Regions from separate parts of the Labrys sp. (in: a-proteobacteria) genome, predicted to be linked through region 1. Evidence: predicted binding sites of a transcription regulator. Region 1 holds the regulator's gene; the other holds the start of a gene.

Region 1 (3,414 bases):
CACCGCATGACCGGCCTGCTCGACCTCGAAACCAGCTTCGCCAAGCGCAAGATGAATCTGGGCTATCGCCTCGCCGAACTGAAGCAGGATTGCCCGCTCGGCCGGAAAGGCAGCTTCGTCCGCGGCCATGAGTTTCATTACTCGACCACCCTGCGCTCGGCCGATCCGCCCCTCTTCGAGGTCAGCGACGCCAACGGCACCTCGCTGGGTGCCCTCGGCAGCCATCGCGGCCGGGTCACCGGCTCGTTCTTCCACGTGATCGACAGGGCCTAACACTACAGGTGCAATTTGGCGGAGACGCCGGGCTTGCGTCATTGCGAGCGCAGCGAAGCAATCCGGGAGCCATGTGTTTTACCAGGACTGGATTGCTTCGCTGCGCTCGCAATGACGGAGGGCCTCAGCCCGCAAAGCCGCCCTCGTCGAGAAAACGGCGCTCTTCCGGCGTGCAGATGCGGCCAAGAATATCATTGCGATGGGGAAAGCGGCCGAAGCGGGCGATGATGTCGCGATGCTCCTCGGCATACTTCAGATAGTCGCCTTCCAGCGTCCGGCACAGAGCGAGGCAGCGCTCCTGGTCGGCAAGCTCCTCCGAATGCATGAAGGGCAGATAGAAGAAGATACGCAGCTCCGGCGCGATGCGGCGGTCATGACCATGAGCCAGAGCCGCGGCTGCAACCTGTCGTGCCTGGGGATCGCCGGCATACATCGCCGGCGTATCGCGAAAGGCATTGCGCGGAAACTGGTCGAGCAGCAGCACCAGCGCGAGCGCACCGGGCGCCCTCGCCTCCCAGTCCGCGAGTTCGCCACGCATGGCAGCCTGATGCAGGGTGAGGAAGCGCGTGCGAAAATCGCGATCGAACCCTTCATCCTTCTCGAACCAGCGTTCGGGACCCGCCGCGACCCAGAAATCGACGACGGCGCTCGCGGAAGGTGGAACCGAATCGACCATGACCATGTTCTCCTTGCGCTGACGAGACTAGAGGCGAAACTTGAACGAGGGAGGAATCTGCATAGCGCTGCGGAAACTACAATTCCACCATTGAACAATCGCCGAATGCTCGTCACATTAGCGTCGAGGAGACAGACCTTGTCCGCTGTGACGCCGACCATTCCTTCGAGTGAACTTGCCCAGCTGAACGAACGCTCGCGCGAGATATTCCGTCAGATCGTCGATTCCTATCTTGCGACCGGGGAGCCCGTCGGCTCCCGCAACATTTCGCGCCTGCTGCCCACCTCGCTGTCGCCCGCGTCGGTGCGCAACGTCATGCAGGACCTGGAGGTGCTCGGACTGATCCAGGCGCCGCATACCAGCGCCGGGCGGCTGCCGACCGAACTCGGCTTGCGCTTCTTCGTCGACGCCATGCTGGAATTCGGCGACCTCGCCGCGCAGGACCGCGCCCAGATCGACGCGCAGATCCGGGCAAGGACATCCTCGCGCTCCCTCGAGGACGTGCTGATCGAGGCCTCGGCCACCCTGTCCGGCCTGTCGCGCGGTGCCGGCGTGGTCGTCACCGGCAAGCGCGACCAGCGGCTGAAGCATATCGAATTCGTGCGCCTCGAACCCACCCAGGCCCTGGTCATCCTGGTCTCCGAGGAAGGCGCGGTGGAAAACCGGGTCATCACCGTGCCGGTCGGGCTGCCGACATCGGCGCTGGTGGAGGCCTCCAACTATCTCAACGCCCGCGCTCGCGGCAAGACGATCGAGGACCTCAAGCGCGAGATGAGCAGCGCCCTCGACGCCGGGCGCGCGGAACTCGACGATCTCACCACCAAGCTGATCAATACCGGCTTGGCAAGCTGGAGTGGCGGCCCTTCCGACATGCCGCAGCAGCTCATCGTGCGCGGCCAGGCCAATCTCCTGGAAGACCTGCATGCCGGCGAAGACCTGGAGCGCATCCGCCTGCTCTTTGCCGACATCGAGGCCAAGAAGGACCTGATCGACCTGCTCGGCCGTGCCGAGGGCGGCGACGGCGTGCGCATCTTCATCGGCTCGGAGAACAAGCTGTTCTCGCTCTCGGGCTCCTCGATGATCGCCGCGCCCTTCCGGGATGCCAACCAGAAGATCGTGGGCGTGCTCGGCGTGATCGGGCCGACTCGGCTGAACTATGCCCGCGTGGTGCCGATGGTCGACTATACCGCCAAGGTCATCGGGAAGCTGCTCAAGCCCTGACTCGGCAGACCAGGGGGCGGCCGGCAACATGCCCGTCCCGGCATGGTCAGCGCTTTTGAACGCCGGGATTTTCGCCTTCCCGCCGATCTTCGCGCGGCGTTATCGCAAAATGCGCGCGATAGGATCGCGAAAGACATGATGCGGAGGAATAGCCGCAGGCCATGGCGATCTCCATCACGCTCATGTCGGTCTGGCGCAAAAGCAGGCGGGCGCGCTGCAGCCTGAGCTGCAGATAGTAATTGGCCGGTGAATCCTTGAGCTCGGCCCGGAACAGGCGTTCGAGCTGCCGGGCGGAGACACCGGACAGGGCCGCAAGGGCCTTGGCGTCGAGCGGCGTCTCCAGATTGGCCTCCATCGCCGCCACCACGCGGATCAGCTTGCCATTGGCGATCCCCAGCCGCTTGGGCAGGCTCATGCGCTGGCGGTCGTGGCGCGGGCGCAGCCTGTCGTGGATGAACTGCTCGGACACGGCCACCGCCAGGGCCTGCCCATATTGGCGGGCGATCATGTCGAGCATCAGGTCGAGCGCCGCCGTGCCGCCGGCACAGGTGAAATGCTTGGCCGACACCTCGAACAGGGCCTCGCTGATCTCGATGTCCGGAAAGGCTTCGGCGAAGCCGGGCGCCGCCTCCCAATGCATGGTGACCTTGCCGCCGCTGAGCAGACCGGCTGCAGCGAGGATCCAAGCCCCGGTATCGAGTGCACCGATCTCGGTACCGCGGCGCGCGAGATGGCGCAGGCGCGCCAGCATCGCCTTGCTGGCATAGTGCTCCGGCTCGAAGCTGGAGCAGACGATCAAAGTAGGAATGTCGCCGCTGGAGGGCAGAGCGCCTCCCACTGGGATCGGCCAGCCATTGGAAGCCTTGACCGGCTCGCCGTCCATCGACCAGGCCCGCCAGTCGAAGACCTGCCGCCTGGCCATGCGGTTGGCGACGCGCAAAGGCTCGACGGCAGCCGAGAACGCCATCATCGAGAATTGCGGCACCAGCAGGAAATCGATCCGGATAGGCCCCGGCCCCGCATGCGGCTTGAACACGACTATTGGCTCCGGGCGGTCAAAGCATTTTCGAGAAAAGTCGATCGACTTTTCGATTAAGAAAATGCGTCAAAACAAAGGATTAGAGAAAATCTCGATCTCTTCGAATCGCAATTTTCTCTATGGCGCAATCAAGTCGCCACGATAGACAATATGGATCTTGTTGCCATCGGGATCGCGCAGATAGGCACCGTAATAGCCCTTGCCG
Region 2 (3,414 bases), on a different contig from region 1:
ACCGACGCCGAGTTGCTGGGCCGCCTCGACCATCGCCGCGATCGAGGCCGGATGCTGGCCCATGCCGAGATAGTCGTTGGAGCACCACACCACGATCTCGCGCGGACCATCGGGCGCATGCCAGAGGGCATGGGGAAAGCGCCCCGCGATCCGTTCGATGTCGGCGAAGACACGATAGCGCTTCTCGCGCCGGAGAGCGTCGACAGCCGTTTCGAAAATCGCAGTATAGTTCATCATTTCAACCCAAACTCGCCTTCGGCCGGCCCTGGCCGGCGATGGTCAATATCCGGCGACACCGGCCCCGAGAGATCGTTGCTCGCTTCGAATTCTTCCAATCTGGATCAGTCATAACCCGGATTTCGGGCCGATGCACCATGATGGACAGTAAAGACGGCGATTGGTCGCGGGTCCCTGCGCTTTCGCACGCAACGCAACCTCACGACGCAAAACTAAGGCAAAGGTGCCCGGCCGTCTTCCTCCGATTGCTGGAAAGTGCTTCCGGCAGGAGTGCGAACGGGTCGAGGACAAAGAAATATTTTCGACGCCCGATGGACGATTCACCCCCATCCTTATTAATGAAAGGAAACAAGATTTCCTGATGCACAGCGGCTACCCCGTGTTCCTCCCCGATATCGAGACCCGTGAAGCCCGCGAGAGGGATGGCGCCGCCGGGCCCCGCGCCCCGGCAAAACTCCGAGGGCCGGTGCGGCCATGAGGAACGAGGCTTCGCTGCGTCCTATCCTGATGTCGGGACTGGGGGTGACCTTCCTGGCCTTTCTCGACACCGGCATGAAAGTGATCTCGACCACCTATCCCCTCATGCAGGCCATCACCATGCGCTATGGCGCCGGGGCCGTGATCGCCTTGGCGATCTATCTCCTCTTCGCCAAGGGCTGGCCGAGTCCGGCCGCCTTCAGGCGCAACGGCCTGCGCGCCGTGGTGGTGCTGGCGACGGCGGCCTGCTTCTTCACGGCAATTTCGCGGCTGCCGCTGGTCGAGGCGATCACCCTCACCTTCCTCGCCCCGTTGCTGATGGCACTGCTGGGGCGCATCATCCTGAAGGAGCCGATCGCCGTGCGGGCGCTGGTCGCCATCCTGGTCGGCTTTGCCGGCGTGCTGGTGATCGCCCGTGGCCAGGAGGCCAGCCAGGCCCATGCCTTCGACGTGATCGGCCTGTTGGCCGCGCTCGGCTGCGCCTTCTTCTATGCCCTGTCGATGGTGCTGATGCGCCAGCAGTCGAGCCAGGATTCGACCCTGACCATCGTGATGCTCTCCAATTGTTTCGCCTTCCTGTTCGTATTGCCGGCCGGGCTGTGGCAATGGCAACCGGTCACGCTCGAGCATTGGGCGATCACGGCCACGGTGGGCCTGTTCGGCACATTCGGGCATCTGTGCCTCGCCTGGGCCTATGCGCGTGGCCATGCCGCGCGGCTCGGCATCATGGAATATACCGCCTTCGTCTGGGCGATGATCTTCGGCTACTACCTCTTCGCCGAAGTGCCGACGAACTGGACGCTCGCGGGCGCTACGCTGATCATGGCAGCCTGTCTCTTCGCCACCTTCAGCGCTCCGCGGGCCCGCCCGGCCTGAGGCCCGGCCGGGATTCGTCCCCCGTCCCATTCACCAAATTCACTTTGGTCGAAATTGTTTGCAGGGGCGCTCCTTGACAGTCCGCAGGGGGCTGACTAAATCCCGGTCAGTCGTTAGCACTCACCATTGCTGAGTGCTAACGGTCTATCATAAAATCCCTTCGATGTGGACCAAGGGGCCCCGCCCCTCGCACAAGAGGAAGACAACCATGAAGTTCCGTCCGCTCCACGACCGCGTGGTCGTCCAGCGCGTCGATGCCGAAGAAAAGACCAAGGGCGGCATCATCATCCCCGACACTGCCAAGGAAAAGCCCCAGGAGGGCAAGGTCATCGCCGTCGGCCCGGGTGGCCGCGACGAAGCCGGCAAGCTCACCCCCCTCGATGTCAAGGCTGGTGATCGCGTCCTGTTCGGCAAGTGGTCCGGCACCGAGATCAAGCTCGATGGTGAGGATTACCTCATCATGAAGGAATCCGACATCATGGGTATCGTTGCCTAATCGGCAGCTACCATTCTCCCCATTCATTCTGAGGACACCCACATGGCTGCCAAGGAAGTCAAATTCTCTACCGACGCGCGCGACAAGATGCTGCGCGGCGTCGACATTCTCGCCAATGCCGTCAAGGTCACGCTGGGCCCGAAGGGCCGCAATGTCGTGATCGAGAAGTCGTTCGGCGCGCCCCGCATCACCAAGGACGGCGTCACCGTCGCCAAGGAGATCGAGCTCGAGGACAAGTTCGAGAACATGGGCGCCCAGATGGTGCGCGAAGTGGCCTCGAAGTCCAACGACCCCGCCGGCGACGGCACCACCACCGCCACCGTGCTCGCCCAGGCCATCGTCCGCGAGGGCGCCAAGGCCGTGGCCGCCGGCATGAACCCGATGGACCTGAAGCGCGGCATCGACAAGGCTGTCGGCGTCGTCGTCGAGCAGATCAAGGCGTCCTCCAAGAAGGTCACCACCAACGGCGAAATCGCCCAGGTCGGCACCATCTCGGCCAACGGCGACCTCGAAGTCGGCGAAATGATCGCCAAGGCGATGGAAAAGGTCGGCAATGAAGGCGTCATCACGGTTGAAGAAGCCAAGACCGCCGAAACTGAACTCGACGTCGTCGAAGGCATGCAGTTCGACCGCGGCTACCTGTCGCCCTACTTCATCACCAACGCCGAGAAGATGATCGCGGACCTCGAGGATCCCTACATCCTCATCCACGAGAAGAAGCTCTCGGGCCTCCAGGCCATGCTGCCGGTGCTCGAAGCCGTCGTGCAGACCGGCAAGCCCCTGCTCATCGTCGCTGAAGACGTCGAAGGCGAAGCTCTCGCCACCCTCGTCGTCAACAAGCTGCGTGGCGGCCTGAAGATCGCTGCCGTCAAGGCTCCGGGCTTCGGCGATCGCCGCAAGGCCATGCTGGAAGACATCGCCATCCTCACGGGCGGCCAGGTGATCTCCGACGACCTCGGCATCAAGCTCGAGACCGTGACCCTCCAGATGCTCGGCCGCGCCAAGAAGGTGTCGATCGAGAAGGAGAAGACCACGATCGTCGACGGCGCCGGCAAGAAGAAGGACATCGAAGGCCGCGTCTCCCAGATCAAGGCTCAGATCGAAGAGACCACCTCCGACTACGACCGCGAGAAGCTCCAGGAGCGTCTGGCCAAGCTCGCCGGCGGCGTTGCCGTCATCCGCGTCGGTGGTTCCACCGAAGTGGAAGTCAAGGAGAAGAAGGATCGCGTTGACGACGCTCTGAACGCCACCCGCGCGGCCGTTCAGGAAGGCATCGTCCCCGGCGGCGGCACGGCTCTGCTCCGCGCCAAGGCTGCGGTCGCCAAGCT

Evidence for each region. Region 1 encodes HrcA, which represses chaperone genes, less so after heat shock. Its sites were predicted from a motif close to GTTAGCACTCNCNNNNNGNGAGTGCTAAC; they were not measured.
Region 2: a site for HrcA is predicted at 1,703-1,731, ahead of groES (co-chaperone GroES). Genes of this name have one in related genera too.

Annotation. Positions count from the first base shown of each region.
Region 1 is NZ_JASGFM010000013.1:103,276-106,689, reverse strand. Features, by position in the region: gene QM672_RS14095 (cobyrinate a,c-diamide synthase) at 1-273, shown strand, start outside; gene QM672_RS14090 (DUF924 family protein) at 398-955, opposite strand; gene hrcA (heat-inducible transcriptional repressor HrcA) at 1,097-2,170, shown strand; gene QM672_RS14080 (GlxA family transcriptional regulator) at 2,217-3,206, opposite strand; gene QM672_RS14075 (VOC family protein) at 3,327-3,414, opposite strand, start outside.
Region 2 is NZ_JASGFM010000001.1:247,011-250,424, reverse strand. Features, by position in the region: gene hemA (5-aminolevulinate synthase) at 1-234, opposite strand, end outside; gene QM672_RS01200 (DMT family transporter) at 712-1,590, shown strand; gene groES (co-chaperone GroES) at 1,799-2,086, shown strand; gene groL (chaperonin GroEL) at 2,129-3,414, shown strand, end outside.